One region of the Deinococcus sp. QL22 genome, then DNA from elsewhere that is predicted to be linked to it. Evidence: riboswitches for the same ligand, from Rfam matches in the RefSeq annotation. Region 1 holds a riboswitch; the other holds the start of a gene.
What was found. A riboswitch is a leader RNA that binds a small molecule or an ion and turns the genes downstream of it on or off. The one in region 1 is predicted to bind FMN.

Region 1 (9,030 bases):
GTAGCCCAGCATGGGCGTCATGGCCGGGCTGATGTACTGGGTCACCCCATCCAGCCCAATGATGCTGACCAGGTCATGACTGTATTCGGTGATTTTGCGGTAGAAGCGCTCCTGCTGCTGAAGTCGCGCATTCAACTCGCTGCGCTCCAGTGCCAGGGCGCACTGAGCGGCAATGGTGCGTAGGAACCGACGTTGTGTTTTGCTCAGGGCCCTGTTCTCCACGAACGAAAGGGTAATCGCGCCCATCACGTGGCCGTTCATCCGCAGGGGAAGAACCGCCTGGTTCCCGCTGGCCGGCGTGAGAAGATGTTGCCACTGCGGATACAGGGTCAGCCAATCCTCACGCGTCAGAAACAGGTCTTGCCCTGCGCGAATCGCGTCTGCTGCGGGAACGGCGCTCTCTAGGGGAAAGCGCCGCCACGGACGCTCTTCGCGGGCGGGATACCCGGCACTGCCCACGATCTCCACGTGCTGCCGATCTGAACAGAGCAGCATCACGCTGCCTGCACTGGCGCCCATGGCTTCTAGGCCCTGAAGGAGGATGATCTGCACGACCTCGGACGTGGTGTTCGTGCTCGCCAGCGCGGTGCTGAGACCTTCCAAGGCGCGGGCGCGCTGCTCGGCGTGGATGCGGAGGGTCGCGTTGCGGGCCTGCACGAGCACCGCGCCCACATTGGGATCGTGCAGCAGGTTGATGGCCGTTCCTTCTAACCAGCACCAACTCCCGTTGGCGTGCTGGAGGCGGTAAGGAGACAGGCTCACGGTGACGCCAGGCAGCAACTGCATCAGCTGCTGGGAAATGCGTTCACGGTCTTCCAGGTGGAGGGCGGTGAAGGTTACGTGGTGCCCCTCAGCCGTGGGCGTGCGGTCACAGCCCAGGTACCGCTGAACGGACGGGCTCTGGTACAGGATGCGGCCGTCCCGGTCGAGCAGGGTGATCAGGTCAGCGCTGTGCTCAATGAGCGCCTGAAAAAGAGCTGGGCCACTGGACACGGGGCTGAAGGTCAATGGCGTGGTTGGGGACTCAGTCACATAAACCTCCAGGCGGCGCTCCCCTAACAAGACTGAGAGGTCGTGAGCGACATGAGCATGGCATGAAGTCACTCACTTTGGTCTTACATCAGATGACCGCAAGAAAAATGGTGTGACTGTCCGGTTGGCTCGATCTAGATCAATCAGGGAGGGGGCCGCCTCCAGGCCTCGTCACAACTTTCTGAGCAGGTTGGCGGTCTCAATCACGGCCAGCACGGCCTCTATTCCTTTGTTCCCAGCCTTGGTGCCCGCGCGTTCGATGGCCTGCTCGATGGTATCCGTGGTCAACACCCCGAACGCGACCGGCACGCCCGTCTCCAGACTGACCCGGGCCAGCCCGGAGGCCGCGTTCCCAGCCACGAAGTCGTAGTGATCGGTGGCGCCCTTGATGACCGCGCCCAGGCAGACCACGGCGTCGTACTCGCCACTCTCCGCAAGCTTTTTGGCGACCAGCGGCACCTCAAATGCGCCCGGGACGGTGACCAGGGTCAGGTTCTCGGTGGTTCCTCCGTGCTGGACGAAGGCGGTCTGTGCCCCCTCGACCAAGCGGTCCACGATGAAATGGTTCCAGCGGGTATTCACGATGGCGATCTTGAGGTCGGTGGCGATCAGGTGGGCTTCAATGTGCTGCATGGGTTCTCCAGGGCGGCGGGCGAGCCGTTCGGTCTCGCCCCCGCCTTCTTTACTTGAGGTGGCCGAGCTTGACGTGTTTGGTGGCGAGGTAGTGCGCGTTGTGGGGGCCCGCTCCGACGTGCAGGGGCACGCGTTCGATCACCGTGAGCCCGAAGCCGGAAAGAGCGTGCAGCTTGCGCGGATTGTTGGTCAGCACCCGCAGGTGCCGGGCACCCAGCAGATGGAGCATCTGGGCGCCGATGCCGAAGTCACGGGCGTCGGCAGGGAAGCCCAGCTGCAAGTTGGCCTCTACCGTGTCTGCGCCCGCGTCTTGCAGGGCGTAGGCACGAATCTTATTCAGCAGCCCAATGCCCCGGCCCTCCTGCCGCAGGTACACGAACACGCCCCGGCCTTCTTCCGCAATGGCCTGCAAGGCCGCGTCGCGCTGCGAGCCGCAGTCGCAGCGCAGGGAGTGGAAGCCGTCTCCGGTCAGACATTCGGAATGAACGCGAACCAGCAGCGGTTCTTCCGTGATTTCGCCCATCACCAGTGCGACGTGTTCGGCCCCCGAGAGGGTGTCCTCAAAGCCCACGATGCGAAACGGCCCATACTGGGTGGGCAAGTCCGCCTCCGCCACTTGGGCCATGAAAGGATCGTGTTCCATCCGGTGGGCGATCAGCGCCTCAATGGAGCCGACCAAAAGTCCGTGTTTCTTTCCGAAGGCCAAGAGATCAGGTAAGCGGCTCATCTCGCCGTCGTCTCCCATCACCTCGCAGATGACTCCTGCGGGAGGGAATCCAGCCAGCCGCGCCAGGTCACACGCGGCCTCGGTGTGTCCGGCGCGGCGCAGCACCCCTCCGGGCCGCGCGACCAGCGGAAAGATGTGGCCGGGGCGGCGGAAGTCCGTGCCGCTGGCGTCCGGGTCGATCAGAGCAGCCACCGTTGCAGCGCGATCATAGGCGCTGATGCCGGTGGAGTTGCTCACGTGGTCCACGCTGACCGTGAAGGCCGTGCCGTGAGGGTCAGTGCTCGCGCCCACCATCGGGGCGAGGTCAAGGGCGCGGGCCCGCTCGAACGTCAGGGTCACGCAGATCAGCCCCCGTCCCTCGCGGGCCATGAAGTTGATCCAATCGGGGGTCGCGGTGGCGGCGGGCATCAGCAGGTCACCCTCGTTCTCGCGCCCCTCGTCGTCCACCAGGATCACCGGGCGCCCGGCGCGCAACTCGGCGAGCAGGTCGGGAACGGAGGAAAGGGTGATGGACTGGCTCTCAGAGGCGGGGATCATCGGGCCACCTCTTCCTGCCCGACCTGGGCAGCTTCCCAGTCCCGCATCAGGATCAGCCGCTCCACGTACTTCGCCATCTGGTCGGCCTCTAAGTTGACCGTCGTGCCGGCTTGCCAGGTGTGCAGGGTGGTGACTTCCAGCGTGTGCGGCACCAGCCAGAGGGTGAACTCGTCCGGCACGAGATCAGCCCGGCTGCCGCCGGGACCTCCCACATCCACCACAGTGAGGCTCACACCGTCCACCGTGACGCTGCCTTTGGGCACCAGGAACCGGGCGAGGTGGCGGGGCGCGCGAACGCGCATGGTGTAGGCGCCGGGTTCCTCACGGACGTCTTGCACTTCGGCGACCCCGTCCACATGACCGCTGACGACGTGGCCGCCGAAGCGGGCAGAGGCGCTCATGGCGCGCTCCAGGTTCACGCGGGTGCCAGACGCCCAGTGGGGCGCAGTCTTGGCCAACGTTTCGTGGGACAGATCGACGCTGAAGGTCTGAGCATTCCACCCCGTCACAGTCAGGCAGGTTCCACCCACAGCGATACTCTCGCCGAGATGGAGATCCGTCCACATCCGTTCAGGCGCGATGTTCAGGCGCAGGTGGCCGTCTTCTTCTGCGGCGCGCGTGATGCAGCCGACTTGTTCGATAATTCCTGTAAACATGATTGGTTTCTCCCTCAAGTGGAGCACGTGGCTGCAGCCTGGGCTGTCACGTGTGGAATGGAGTGGAAAAAGCCCTGGACAAGCACGTCCGGACCAACTGGTGTGACGGTCACGCCCTGCAGGTCTCGCGCCTGACTCATCCGCAGTGGCCCAGGGGCAGCCAGGGGATTTAAGCCCAGCCCCAGCAGCTTCGGGGACACGAAGGCGCGCACCTCGTCAATCAGATCGGCTGCGAACAGGGCGCCAGCCAAGATTGGCCCGCCCTCGAGCAGCAGACTCGAGATGCTGAGCGTGCCCAGCGCCTCCAGCGCCTCCGAGAGGCCATCAGCATGCACGATGTCCACGCCCTCTGCTTCTAGATGCGTGGTGTCGCGACCGGGCGCAGTGACGACTACGGCACCCGGCCGCAGGGCCCGTGCTGTTCCCGGAGTGCGGCCCCGGCGGTCGAACAGGACAGGTCGGGGGTCGCGCCCGCCGGGGACACCGCGGGTCGTAAGCCGGGGATCGTCGGCGAGCACCGTGCCCCCGCCCACCCCGACGGCGTCCAGCTCGTCGCGCCACCGGTGGACGAGAGCCCGGGCGGCCTCCCCACTGATCCAGCGGCTGTCGCCGGAGGTGGCCGCCACCCGGCCATCGAGGGTCATGGCGTACTTGTAGATCACCCAGGGCCGCTTCCGCAGGATCAGGCTGCGAAAGCCCGCTTGCTGGCGTAGCGCCTCTGGGGCCAAGACACCGACCGTGACGTCGATTCCTGCGGCGTGCAGGCGCTCCACGCCGTGTCCGCCGACCTGCGGATTGGGGTCGAGGGCGGCGACTACTACGCGTGACACTCCGGCCGCGATCAGGGCGTCGGCACAGGGCGGCGTGTGGCCGAAGTGGCTGCACGGCTCCAAGGTGACGTAGGCGGTGGCTCCGCGGGCGCGGGCGCCTGCCTCACGCAGCGCGAACACCTCGGCGTGTGGCTCTCCGGCCCGCGGGTGAAAGCCGCGCCCAACGACCTTACCCTCGCGCACGATCACGCAGCCAACCGGCGGATTGGGGGTGGTTCGGCCCAGCCCGCGCGCGGCGAGTGTCAGGGCTTCTTGCATGAACAACTGGTCTGGCGGATGAATTCCGGTATACATGTCAGCTGCCGATTCGCGGGGGCGAATCGACTTCCTCCTTCTCTCATCCGGACTGTGACCGTCGGCCTCGGAATCTCACCGAGTCGGGCTGGGCCTGTGGTGCATTTGGGCCTGGCTTCGCGGGCTGACATGCCGGGCTGTTGGGGCTAGGTCATGATCACCGCCGGTGGGGAATTTCGCCCCGCCCCGAAGGATGGCTTGCGCCACGGACACTCTAGACACTTTGAGCAGGGGACGTGGTGCATCTCTTACCAAGAGGGGTTGGAAACGCAAGTGACAGGGAGGCAAGGGATCCGACGGATTGTCGCCAGGGTATGGGGCGCCGCACGTAACGTCTCAGGCAAGGACTCGTCACAAAACGACAGCGAACCCTACTCAGCACATCCGCCCTGTTCGTTCGCTCTCTGCTCCTCATTTTCAATAGCCCATGCTCTTTGAGTACGTGTCTAAAGCAAGGAGTCCCAACTGTCGAGATGCGGCAGTATCCCGTGACCGCCCCGGATTGTCGCCGAGCAGGCGAGAGACCTCCGCATGCGGCCCATCAGCCCCCAACTCCTGAATTTTTTGAAGCAGGCTTGTCTCTCTCAGGACGTAGCAGGCCGTCAACTTCCCGACACCAGGGATTGAGATGAGCAGTCTGAACCTGCTTCCCGAGTCCAGAAGACTCTGCGGTGGAAGCGGGCTCAACCCACCCCTTGGCAACCTTTCATACACGATCTAGCACGCGAAAGCCGTGATCGCTGGCGTACCGTTGCTCGCAGGTCATTCAAGCAGGCTGATCAACGTGTCGTGGTGGAGACTATCCCAGTCCACCCCTTGTCCACAGGGTTAGGGTTGTGCTACGAACCCACGTGCTGACGGGACCCGGAGCAAGCGCTGGAAACGTAGCGGGTTCTGTACGGGACAACGCGCACTCTTCTCCTATCAGAAATGAGCTCCAAAGACTGAGTCTCTGGCCTTGCCGCATGGCACCTCAATCCCCATAATGCCCCCGAGCTTGTCCCAAGCGCTTTGCCGCAGGAGACAACCTCCCAACAAGGATGACCTGTGCTGTCATCCCGGCCATGCGGTGTCCAGCCCGTGGTCGTCAGGGAGAACACAATGACGAATGCAATTCCTGGGACTGATTGTGGTCCCCAAAACCCTGGTTTTGACCGCCGCTACGACGTGCAAGGTCTCGACGCAATTGATGTGGCTGTCCTCGGTACTTTTCCCCACCTGCGGGAAGACGACCCCGTGCGTTACCCCGGGGAGCCCATGCAGATCGAGATCATCACCGATGAGTTTAGCCCAGTCTGTCCCTGGAGTGGCCTGCCTGACTTTGGCCGCTTGGAAATCCGCTATCACCCGCGCGACACCTGCGTCGAACTGAAAAGTCTGAAATACTACCTGACGAGCTACCGTTTTGTGGGCATTTACCACGAGCATGCAACGCGGCGGGTCTTGGCTGGTCTGGTGGCCCTCCTTAATCCCCTCAGCCTGGAAGTTCGTTGCGATTACGGGATGCGGGGCGGGATCAATACCATCTGCACAGCGAAGTATTTGTCCCCGAGTGCAGCGCCCTGATGCCTTGGACCCTGACGACCGAATTTACCTTTGATTCGGCTCACGTCATCACCGGCTATGACGGCCCGTGTGGTCGCCTCCACGGCCACACCTACCGCGTGCGCATGGCCCTGACCTCTGAGCAATTGCGCCCCAGTGCTCACGTGAAACGGCACATCATGGTGGCCGACTTCAAGACGCTCAAATGGGCCAAAAAAGACGTTGACCAGGGCGGCTTAGATCACGCCTACCTCAACGATTTGCCCGACCTGGGGGATGACACGACGGCAGAAGTGATCGTAGCCTACTTGCACCGCAAGACCTTGGAACGTGTGCGCGCCGATCTGCCGGACGGCGATGATGGGGACGACCTGCGGCTGAGGGTCACCCTCTGGGAAACGCCTGACTCTTCGTGCGAGTACTGGGAATGAAATATCCCGTCTATGAGCGCTTCTACACCTGGCAAGGAGAAGGCGTGCACTTGGGCCGCGCCGCCTACTTCATTCGGCTCTATGGTTGCCCACAGGCCTGTCCCTGGTGTGACAGTGCGGGCACCTGGCACAAGGACTACCGTCCGGCAGGCGTAACCCTGATGAGCGACACCGACTTGGCCGAGGTCGTCCGGCAAGACAGTCCTGACGGGGCGGTCGTGGTCATCACGGGTGGGGAACCCATCCTGTTCGATCTCGCCCCCCTGGTGGACGCCCTGCATGCCCTGGGCCGCCGGGTGCACCTAGAAACCAGCGGAATTGCCCCATTGCGCGGCGACATTGACTGGGTCACCTTGTCGCCCAAGCCCTTTGGCCAGTGGCCGGAGGCCAGTGTGGTTGCCCAGGCCAGTGAGGTCAAAATCATCGTGCACGACCCCGCCGATATTGCGGCTGGGCTGGACACGTTGACCGGCCTGCGGGAAGACGCCGTGATCTGGCTCCACCCAGAATGGAGCAAGGCACGCGAGCGAGACATGGGCGTGCTCAACGCCATCACGGACGCCGTCAAAGCCAATCCCCGCCTGCGGGCGGGCTACCAGATGCACAAGCTCTACCGCGCCGATGACCTCGACGTACACAGCGACAAGCGACTCATTCCATTGGGCGGCAATGCCCAACTGGGATACTGAGAGGACTTCATGACTACTCCCATGAAACGCGCCGTCGTCCTTCTGTCTGGCGGCCTGGATTCCAGCACCACCCTGGCCATGGCTGTTCGGGACGGCTTCGCCTGCACGGCCCTGTCATTCCGCTACGGCCAGCGCCACACGATAGAACTCGACCGCGCTGCCCAGATCGCTCAGCATTTCGGTGCACAGCACCGAGTCATAGACATCAACATCGGCTCCTTTGGGGGCAGTGCCCTGACCGACGACACGCTGGCCGTTCCCACTGAAGGCACCGAGGATGGTGTCATTCCAGTGACCTATGTCCCAGGACGCAACACCGTGTTCATTGCCGTGGGTCTGAGTCTGGCCGAAGCCATTGGTGCCGAGCGCATTTACCTCGGGATCAATGCCGTGGATTACAGCGGCTACCCGGACTGCCGTCCCGAGTACCTCGCGGCTTTTCAGACCTTGGCGGACTTGGCATCGAAAGCAGGCGTGGAAGGACACGGCGCCGTCCTGACCGCACCCTTGATTCACCTGACCAAAACAGCCATTGTTCAAGCGGCCTTAGATTTGGGCGTGCCCATTGAGCTCACTTGGAGTTGCTATCAGGGCGGTGCCGAGCCCTGCGGCGTGTGCGATTCGTGCCGCATTCGAGATCAAGCGTTGATTGAAGCTGGACACCCTGAATTCGCCACTTCTTCTGTGGGTTTGCATCGGTAAGACATAAGTACGGCTAAGTGCAGGTAAAAGAGTCCACACTCCTTACACGAGGGATTTCTAGCACTTCGCAACGTTTTCAGCGCTTGGTCATGTCGCACGCTCCTCTGCTGGCCCAGCAGTGATGTTGGTCAAGTAAGTTCAGTGTGATCCGCACTGGAGGAATACATGTCCGTACCCAAGCAGAAATTCACCCCTGAGTTCAAACACGACGCTGTTCGGTAGTTTCGCACGACCAGTAATGAGGTGCGCCCAGATTGCCCGCGACTTGAGCGTTTCCCCTCACCACGTCGTCCGGTGGAAGCAGCAACAAGACACCCAAACGGCCGCCGGCCGCCCGGCGTTCTGAGGGCGGGGAAGCTTTTATTTCATAATGCCTCCTCGTTGTTCAGCCTGACAAATCAGCACATGGGATGACGAGCCTTCGTCTCTACTTCACGCCGTCCAGTTTATGAGGGTTACTCCAATGAAACGCCTCACTCAGTTCGATCTTGCGTCATTGGTCATCTTACTTTGACGCAATCTCAATCCTGAGACGAGGCCCACCCATCTGCCAGGTCTAAACCATGGATGCTGCTTACTTAGCGGCCGCCAAGCTCTGAATCAGCTGGGTGGGGTTTAACCCTGGTGATGCTCATGTTGAGCTCTACCACCCACAATGGCTGACTGTAAGAGTAGAGAAGGGCTGCACACATACACTGGAAGTCCACCTTGGAGGAAGACGCTATGTTGCTCCGACGTTCCGCCCTGTCCCCGTCTGTGCTGGTCTTGCTGTTGATCTTTGGCGGTTACTTGGTGTGGTTGCTGCCTGGAGCCGGATCCCCGGCTTGGCGGGCAGGACTGGGGAACCTGTGGCCGCTGCTCATCTCTGTGCTGGCCCTGGTCTTGATCGTACGTAGAATCCAGCATCGCCCGGTCGAGGAGCGCCCCGGTTGGTGGGCGGTGGCCGGAAGCGTG
Region 2 (9,030 bases), on a different replicon from region 1:
GTCAAGTCGAGTTCACGGGCCCGTTCCTGCGTCAGGGTCACGCAGATCAGTCCCCGGCCCTCGCGCGCCATGAAGTTGATCCATTCCGGAGTCGCAGTGGCCGCAGGCATCAACAGGTCGCCCTCATTCTCACGGCTCTCGTCGTCCACCAGGATCACCGGTCGTCCGGCGCGCAACTCGGCGAGGATGTCGAGGATTGGAGACAGCAGGGAAGGAGAGGAAGGCGTCACTGAACCACTCCTGGGGTGGCTTGCCAGTCCCGCATCAGGATCAGGCGCTCAAGGTACTTGGCCATCTGGTCGGCTTCCACGTTGACTTGTGTACCAGGCCGCCAGTCGCGCAGGGTCGTGACCTCCAGGGTATGCGGCACCAGCCAGAGGGTAAATTCGTCCGGCGCAAGGTCTGTCCGGCTCCCCCCAGGACCGCCCACCTCCACGACGGTCAGGCTCACGCCGTCCACGGTGATGCTCCCTTTGGGCACCAAAAACTTGGCGAGCTGAGCAGGAGCACGAACCCGCATGGTGAACGCGCCGGGTTCTTCCCGAACCTCCAACACCTCAGCCACGCCGTCCACGTGCCCGCTCACGACGTGTCCGCCGAACCGGGAGGTGACGCTCATGGCCCGCTCCAGGTTCACGGTAGACCCCGTCTGCCAGTGAGGAGCCGTCTTGGCCAGGGTTTCGTGCGACAGATCGACCGTAAAGGTGGTCTCGTCCCATCCAGTCACGGTCAGGCAGGTGCCGCTGACCGCAATACTCTCGCCGAGGTCGAGGTCAGGCCAGAGGTGTTCGGGGGCGATGCGGAGGGTCAGGTGACCGTTGTGCTCGGCGGCCTGGGTCACGCGGCCGAGCTGTTCAATGATGCCAGTAAACATAGTTCAAGCTCCTTTAAAGGAAGCGGCAGTGAGGCTCGGCCTGCTGAATTGTGGAACCGCATGCAGGAGGCCCTGCATCAGCACGTCTGCTCCAACAGGCGCAAACGTCACGTCAGTCAGGTTCTGCGCCTGGCTCATATGCGTGGGTGCGGGAGCCGCCAATGGACTCAGGCCCGCGCCGAGCAGCCGGGGAGCGACGAAGACACGGACCTCATCGATCAGCTCTGCGGCAAGCAAAGCGCCTGCGAGCGTCGCGCCACCTTCCAGCAGCAGACTGGTGATGCCAAGCTCGCCTAATCCGCTCAGCGCCTGGCTGAGGTCACCTGCGCGCAGGAGATGGAGGTCTTCGCGCTCCAGATGCCGGGCGTCGGTGTCTGGACCCGTGATGATCACCGCTCCAGGTCGCAGGGCACGGGCCGTGCCGGGAATACGGCCCCGGCGGTCAAAGATGACTGGCCGGGGATGTCGTCCTGCAGGCAGGCCGCGGGTCGTGAGTTCGGGGTCATCGGCCAGGACTGTGCCGCTCCCCACCGCAATGGCGTCGAACTGGTCGCGCCAGTGGTGAACCAGGATCCGCGCCGCTCCTCCGCTGACCCAGCGGCTGTCGCCAGACAGGGCGGCCACCCGGCCGTCGAGAGTCATGGCGTACTTGTAGACGACCCAGGGACGCCCCAGACCATCAGGCTGCGAAAGCCCGACTGCTGATGAACGGCTTCGTCCGCGAGAACGCCAACATCCACTTGGATGCCCGCTGCACGCAACCTCTCTACGCCTCTCCCACTCACCTGCGGATTGGGATCCAGAGCGGCCACCACCACGCGTGAGAGGCCTGCCGTGATCAGGGCGTCGGCACAGGGTGGAGTACGGCCGAAATGGCTGCAGGGTTCAAGCGTCACGTACCCTGTTGCGCCGCGCGTCCGTTCGCCGGCCTCGCGCAGGGCAAACACCTCGGCATGCGGTTCTCCCGCCTGGGGATGAAAGCCGCGCCCGACGATCTCGTCACCTTGCACGATGACGCAGCCGACTGGAGGATTGGGAGCCGTGCGGCCCAGCGCACGCGCCGCGAGCTCCAGGGCTTCTTGCATAAACACTCTGTCTGGGGAATAGATTCCGGTACACATGTCAGTTGCCGATTCGCGGGGGCGAATCGACTTCCTCCTTCTCTCATCCGGACTGTGACCGTCGGCTCCGGAGTTTCACCGAATCGGGCTGGGCCTGTACTGCGTCTGGGCCTGGCTTCGCGGGCTGACATGTCAGGCGGGTCGGGCCTTGGTCATGATTACCGCCGGTGGGGAATTTCACCCCGCCCCGAAGGATGGCTTGCGCCAGGGGCACTTTAACAAACAAAGCAGGACACAGAATGTAGCGAACTCATTGGAGCAGGAATGACGGAGCGGAACCTGCACCCGTATACAGGTTGGACAAACACACGGACGGTCTGTCTACATCGACCCGGTTCAGGCACCACCCCTCATAGGCTTGGTATGGGCATGGATACTTGACAGGCCTGCCTAGGTTTGACACGGCAGTGAGCGGTCTCAAACAGCAGCTTGAGCCTCCGCTGTTCACCGCAAAAACCTTCCGATTCTGCTGGCGAATTCCCAGGGGAGAGCGCACACTGAGCACTGTTGCGTCCCACCGCAATTCCAGAGATTCCAGCCCAAACGACTCGCATTGCCCGCGCGGCGTTTCCCAAGAGTGCGCCATTTCTGCGCCTCCGCGACGAACTCGGCATCTTCCTGACCGATCAGGATTTCATCGACCTCTATCCCCGGCGGGGGCAGGTCATGGCGCGTTCCCAGCAGCGTAGCCCCCACCGGCAGCGCGCACTTGTTTGGAGTCGATCAGCTCTCGAAGAGCCCGGGTTACGCGGGCATCGGCCCAATTCATGCGGGCCGCCAATTGACGCGCCCCGAGACCCGCTCCCCCTTGTTCAACAGATCAAGCAGCAATCGCGCGTCCATTGAAAGCCGAGCAGGGGTCGGTGGGGCGGAGGCCTGACGCAAATGATGGCTGGGTAAGCCGAGGCGCGTGAGTTCGAGCACGGCGGCCCCAGACGCCTCCGCCCACGTCGCGTGGGGAGGCAGGCGAGTCGAGCGGCCGTCCACCCAGATGAAGCCTGTCCAGCCTTGACCCGTGAATTCAAGAGAGACGGTCGCTTCAGTGGGGAGACTTGGCGGTTGAGGGGGCGGAGGCGGCAACTGCGCCTGCATCAGCTTGGGAAGCGGCATCAGCGTCAGTGCCCCAGCAGGGGTGAGTTTGCTGCGCTCCAGCGGCGACAGGGCCGCCACCTGCCGCGCCACCGGCTTGAGGGCGCGGGCCTCGCGTTCGGAATGCACGGGGATGCCGACCTCTGCCAGGATGCTGCGCGTCGTGTACGCGTCGATCAGGAAGTACGCCCAGGTGCGCGTCCTGTTCCAGATCTCCTGCACGTACTCTCCGAACGAGGAGAACCCCTCACGGTAGAGCCTCTGATCACGAATGGTTTTGAGTGCGGAACCAATCCGGTCGACCGCGTCGCGGTGGTCACGGATCGTTGCCTCGCAGCGCGTGAGTTCACCCCGCTCCGCCTCGGTCAACGGCGCTGGCTTCATGCGGCCCGCCTCTCTTGGAGACGGATCACGGCCGGCTCCTGAGTGAGGTCTGGAGGGCAGAAATCCGGGCTTGAACGCGCTCAATGCGGACTTTCAACTCATCGGCAGTCAGCGGGCGCTTGCCCGGATCGGCGGCGTTCAACTCAGACTGGTGGCGGCGCTGGGCGGTGCGGGAGAGGAGGCCGCCCCGGCAGATCGAGCGCACGGTGTACTCACTGGGCCAGCCGGGCGAGGTGTGCACAGCTTCCAAGACGCCCCAGCGTTCGCGCTGCGTCTTGCCTTCCAGCCAGGTCACGAATTCCCCCTCGGCAAAGGCCTGCGCCAGGATGGCCACCGGGCGATTCATGCGCGGTCGTACCGCTGGCCGTCCGGCTGAAACACGCTGCCCTGTTCCATCGCCACGTCGAGCACGGCCTTCAAGCGGCCCATCCGCCACCCACTGCGGGACAGGCGGCTCATCAGCATCGACTCGGACATGGGGCGGCCCTGCGCTTTCAGGCAGCTCAGGAGCTGCTCGATCTCCAGCTCTGAGACTGGCGTGCTGTCTCCGCGCAAAGGCGGCAGATCCTGCACGGCGGCTGGTTGCTGGAGCGCGCTGAAGTCCGCAAGGTTCCGGGCCGCGTGAGAGGTGGACACGATCACGGTGGCCCCCTCCGAAACACGTCCACCCTCTGGAGAAACCACGTGCTCATCGGCGGGTTGAGCGGTTCCCTTGAGGGTGTGCAGCCGGTAGTGGCCCGCCGAGACGCGCTCAATCTTGTCTTCGCCTGCCAGTTGGCGCAGGCGGCCGCTGACCGTTTGCGTGGGCAGCTTCAGCTCTGCTCCCACCTGTGAGGCTGTCCAGATCCGTGCCCGGTCGCCGCGCATCACGTTTAGGACAGACTCCATCGCGCCGGTCATGATTCCCCTCGGAACATACGGGACACGAACCTCGCAGCGGCCAGTTTGGGCACGTCTTCGAGCAAGATGCTGACGAGGTAAGCGCGGGTCGTGTTGGCAATGCTCCCCAGACCCGCGTCATTCCACAACTCCGCAATAGACTCATCATTGTGGCCGTTCAGGAAGTCCTGTGTCAGTTGGAAGGGAAGCACACCAGGCAGGTCTGGTGTGCGCGCGAATTCCGCGACGAAGCTGGTTATACCTCTATGTGGGCCGAGCGCACGCTTCCAGCCCCGGTCGGTCTCCACCAACTGGCCAGCGGCCGTCACTCCTGCACCCGGCCAGCGGCCCACACCTGCCGCACCCGGCATGTGCGGTACCGGTGAATCACGGGCACCTGGCAAACAACGTACCCGAGCACTTCCAGACCGCGTACCAGCAGCCGAGCATACTGAGGACTCACTTCCAGCGCGACGGCGATCTGCTTCAGGCTCAGCGTGGAGACGTCTTCAAACAGGGCCAAGGCCCGGCGGCCCGGCATTCGAGCGGCGGCAACTGAGTGCGCTCAGGGACAGGCCTGGACGCCACGGGAGAGGCAATCGCCGTCACGCGCCCACCTTGAGCAGTTCGTCATCCTTGTTCCTCCCGCACAGGACGTGTGCGTTCTCGCCTGAGACGAACGCGCTAGCGTAGGCCACATGTTTTCCACCACCCGCATCACCTTCCCCAAGGGACCAAACGTCAGCCTGCCCTGCTCTCAAGTTTGCCGTTGAAGTGGTGAACAATTGGAACTGACCCCCGAAGGCTGACGGCCTGACACAAAGTATGAGAAAGCGTCCCCGGTAGGGGACACTTTCTGTTTGTGAAGACTGAAAATATCGCCGGGGACGCCTCCCGACTGTACCAAGCGATCCTGCCCCACCTCCACCCCGCCCTATGGAACGACGTCCGCAACACCCGTACGCTGGCGTGGATGGTCAGTGGCCTGGTGCTGTCCCAGAGCGTCTCCATCCCCTCCTGGCTGCCGCACATTCACTCCCAGGCCACAGTCGCTCAGAGTACCGAACGTCGCTGCCGACGGTGGCTGGAGAATCCAGCCATCGACCCTGGCAGCGTGTATGGCCCCCTCATCACCCGAGCCCTGCGGGAGTGGGGCCCGCATTCCCTGACGCTGGCACTGGACACCAGCATCCTGTTCGGACGCTTCTGTCTGATCCGGGTGGCCGTCCTCTACCGGGGACGAGCGGTACCGCTCGTCTCCCGCATCCTTGAGCATGCCAGCGCTCAGGTCAGTACCGAACAACTCCTGCCTGTCCTCGCCGAGGTCAAAGGCTTGCTGGATTTCCTCGGGCTGCACGATGTTCGGCTCCTGGCGGATCGGGGCTTTTGCGACACGGCACTGATGGGCTGGCTGCGGGTTTGTGGCTGGCACTTCCGCATCCGCATCAAATCGAGCCTGATTCTGGCCGCTCCAGACGGGCAACGGGTCTGCACCATCGGGGAAATCAAACTCGCAGCGCGCGAAACGCGCTGCTTCCACAACGTCACCATCACCGGACACCGATTTGGGCCGGTGCATGTCGCTCTGGGCCGTCCGACGGACGGCCCAGAGCAGTGGCAGGTCGTCAGTGATGAACCGACGAGTCTTGGAACGTTTGCTGAATACGGCGAGCGTTTCCAAATCGAGGAAGGATTCCTGGATGACAAGAGCGGCCTCTTCGGTCTGGAAGACTCCAAACTGCGTGATGCCGCCAGTCTCGAACGCCTGATCCTGGTGATCTCCGTGGCCACGCTCTTGCTCGTCTCCGAAGGACTCCAGATCGTGCAGCAGGGTGTTCGCAGAACCATCGATCCCCATTGGAACCGCGCCCTGAGCTATTTGAAGCTTGGTTTACGCGGCCTCCTCTTCGCGCTGAGCCGGGGTCGGGCAGTACTCAACCGGCTGACCCTTCAGGGTGGCGCCGATCCGGCGTCTCCCGGACGTCGCAACAAATCGCAAGTCAGCCCTATGGACGCTGTGGAAGGCGGCTGGGTGATCAGATTTCGCTCTCCCTCATAAATTGTGTCAGGCCGTCAGCCCCCGAAGGACAACACCTTCAAGTCAACTTCGATCACTTCGATGCCCTCTCCATCGTTAACGCAACGGCCACACAACCCGAAGACTGGGAGATTCGCGGCTTGATCGCCGTGGACTCGTGGCCCTTCGCCAACGCCCTGAGAGAAGCCGTGATCGACGGAAACGTCCGTCGATTCGGGAGCGTCTTTGACGGCGTGTGGTACCAAGCGGCACCTATTGCTCTGCACTTCACCCCCCATCTTGGGGAATACGTGGTCGTGGGCCTCTACCGATAGAGACTTCATCCCGCCTCCCCTGCACGCTCACAGCACCCGCCTCACGCGCCCGGATGCTTGGGCACGTGTACAGGGGGAGGGGGTTTGAGGCTTGGGACAGCGGGCACACCGGCCGGGGCGAGTCAAGACTTCAACTTGGCAACAGTCGCACAGGATCATTCTTGGGCCTCCAGAGTGCGGATGCGCTGCACTTCGACCTGACGCAGCAGGCTCAGGGCGCTAGGTCGATCAGGGTTTGCAGGCCGCGCGGGTGTCATGCCACTCGCATAACTCAACGCTCACGGGGTCTCCTGGAAGGGCATGGGTTGAGGGCGGCGCAACACCGGCAATTTAAGGTCACGCTGCCGGGCGTTCCAGCGCTCAAAGGTAGCGAGGGCCTCGGCATGGGGCTGGGCATGTTCGGGCGTTGCGGGGACAAGCTGAGGCTGGGCTGGGCGGTGGGGACACCCGAACCAGCCCGCTCCCGCCTCCTCAGACTGCTTTTGGGGCTGATGCCCACCGCCCTGCTCGCCCTGCTGACGACCGGCGGCCTGTTGGAACAGAGAACGGCGTCTCTACGGGACTGATCTTCGTGGTACTCCCTGCGCTGCTCGGGCTGGGCTGGATGTGGTTCAAATCCGGATGGCTGGCGCACTAGCGACGGTCTGGGCCCGCCGGCCCACTGGACGGAACCGTCAGCGCCACACCGGAGCCCTGAAAGCGGGGTTGAGTCGGTGGGCCAAGCGTCTCACGTCACCGTTGGCCGTTCGCCTGCGCCTCTTTACTCCTCCCGCTGGTGCGGGGAACCCAAACGCCATCCATTCGCACTCCACCGACCATGAACACTTTTTCCAGAGAAGCTCTTATGGGTATTCCGTTGACTTCTCGGAACGATCTGTCCTAGACGAGGTTTCGCAGTCTGGTGGCGGTTTATTGTAGGAATAATAGTTATAGAGGATCTCGTTCCTCGTACACTTCCACCCCATCGGGTGAGTCCACTCAGCAAGTAAAAGAGTCACCAGTGAGCGTGATTCCACCGAATGAGCAGCCACACCGGAATACCGGTTACCCCGCTCCAGCCCACGCCTCTGCCAAATGCTGCGGAACGGGAGACGGCAGGGACGGGCTAGGCCAGAACAGAGCTTCTTTCGCGAAAAACTCGGTGAGATTGAGATAACGTAGATATTATTTGAGTAATAAAGAGAATTTGGATTTGGAATCGAGCCTCTTTCTTCTCCTTACAGTGCAACTAGGACGGAGCTGATGCCTCGGCTCGAGCACGGCATGAAACCCGTGAGGGATTGCATGACGATAAGGAAACTCCCCTTACTTAGACCTAAGGCTTGTGCAGGTGTCTAGATCGTTACTCCGCAAATAAGATTCTATAGCGGAAACCTTTCCGTGCTCCCCCGTCATCACCCTTTGTCCTCCTCTCCCCCATTACCACGTACCGTGTTTCGAATCATCTCCACAAAGCCGCAATAGTCCTTGCTTTTAAGTGTCCCAGCCGTCACACTCTCGCCATGACGAAAAAAGCAGCCAAAGCCCCAGCAAAAAAGCCCACTGCCAAAGCAGCCCCTGCTGCTCAGGCCGCACCTACCGAGAGCAATAAGGTCGGCAAGGCTCAACTCGTCGATCTGATGGCCGACCAGACCACGCTGACCAAGAAGCAGAGTGACGAAGTCTTCAGCGGCATGCTTAACCTCATCGTGGACGCCCTCAAGGGTGGGAAGACGGTCGGCCTGCCCGGCCTGGGCACGCTGAGTGTCAAAGCCACGTCCGCCCGCACGGGCGTACGCCCCGGCACCAGCGAGAAAATTCAGATCCCCGCCGGGAAGAAAGTCGCCTTCAAAGTCGCCACTACTCTCAAAAGCAGTCTCTAACCCCAACACATAGGCGGGGCCTGTGGCACCCAAACAATCGACAGGCTTCACATCTATGACTTGGCCCCATCACGCCACAGGAGACAGACATGGCATTCAACATCGGAGACCACGTGAAGTGGAACAGTCATGGCGGTGAGGCACACGGCACAATCGTGCGCGTGGCCCATACGGACGGCGAAGTGAACGGATTCCACTACCGGGCGAGTCCGGAAGATCCCCGGTACATCGTCGAGCTGGAGGACGGCAAGCAAGCCGCGCATACCGAAGCGGCCCTCTCAAAAACTTGATTCAGCACTGAGCCCGCAGCCCCCGCAAACGCGGGGGTATTTCTTTTCCAACTGACGCTGGGGATCCCACTGTCCCGCAGTCCAAGATCGGTTCTGGCCAGCCTGAGGGTGTTTCAGAACAGACAGAACAGTCATGTTCACCGGCTGGTCGCAGAGGGTCATGAGCGATGTTGCCCTTC

Region 2: it holds a riboswitch for FMN, as region 1 does, so the genes downstream of both, ribD (bifunctional diaminohydroxyphosphoribosylaminopyrimidine deaminase/5-amino-6-(5-phosphoribosylamino)uracil reductase RibD) here and ribD (bifunctional diaminohydroxyphosphoribosylaminopyrimidine deaminase/5-amino-6-(5-phosphoribosylamino)uracil reductase RibD) in region 1, are expected to answer to the same signal.

The regions. Positions count from the first base shown of each region.
Region 1 covers NZ_CP097155.1:85,009-94,038, reverse strand. The annotation lists gene M1R55_RS28265 (PAS domain S-box protein) at 1-1,032, opposite strand, end outside; gene ribE (6,7-dimethyl-8-ribityllumazine synthase) at 1,204-1,665, opposite strand; gene M1R55_RS28255 (bifunctional 3,4-dihydroxy-2-butanone-4-phosphate synthase/GTP cyclohydrolase II) at 1,715-2,929, opposite strand; gene M1R55_RS28250 (riboflavin synthase) at 2,926-3,585, opposite strand; gene ribD (bifunctional diaminohydroxyphosphoribosylaminopyrimidine deaminase/5-amino-6-(5-phosphoribosylamino)uracil reductase RibD) at 3,600-4,709, opposite strand; FMN riboswitch at 4,741-4,907, opposite strand; gene queF (preQ(1) synthase) at 5,811-6,275, shown strand; gene M1R55_RS28235 (6-carboxytetrahydropterin synthase) at 6,275-6,685, shown strand; gene M1R55_RS28230 (7-carboxy-7-deazaguanine synthase QueE) at 6,682-7,374, shown strand; gene queC (7-cyano-7-deazaguanine synthase QueC) at 7,384-8,076, shown strand; gene M1R55_RS32000 (HD domain-containing phosphohydrolase) at 8,800-9,030, shown strand, end outside.
Region 2 covers NZ_CP097150.1:4,214-13,243, forward strand. The annotation lists gene M1R55_RS16055 (bifunctional 3,4-dihydroxy-2-butanone-4-phosphate synthase/GTP cyclohydrolase II) at 1-230, opposite strand, end outside; gene M1R55_RS16060 (riboflavin synthase) at 227-874, opposite strand; gene M1R55_RS32150 (RibD family protein) at 878-1,516, opposite strand; gene ribD (bifunctional diaminohydroxyphosphoribosylaminopyrimidine deaminase/5-amino-6-(5-phosphoribosylamino)uracil reductase RibD) at 1,513-1,959, opposite strand; FMN riboswitch at 2,027-2,194, opposite strand; gene M1R55_RS16070 (hypothetical protein) at 2,761-3,468, opposite strand; gene M1R55_RS16075 (hypothetical protein) at 3,494-3,814, opposite strand; gene M1R55_RS16080 (hypothetical protein) at 3,811-4,368, opposite strand; gene M1R55_RS16085 (hypothetical protein) at 4,365-4,676, opposite strand; gene M1R55_RS16090 (hypothetical protein) at 4,673-4,888, opposite strand; gene M1R55_RS16095 (transposase) at 5,210-6,406, shown strand; gene M1R55_RS16100 (hypothetical protein) at 6,526-6,699, shown strand; gene M1R55_RS16105 (hypothetical protein) at 7,005-7,265, shown strand; gene M1R55_RS16110 (HU family DNA-binding protein) at 8,202-8,561, shown strand; gene M1R55_RS16115 (DUF2945 domain-containing protein) at 8,651-8,851, shown strand.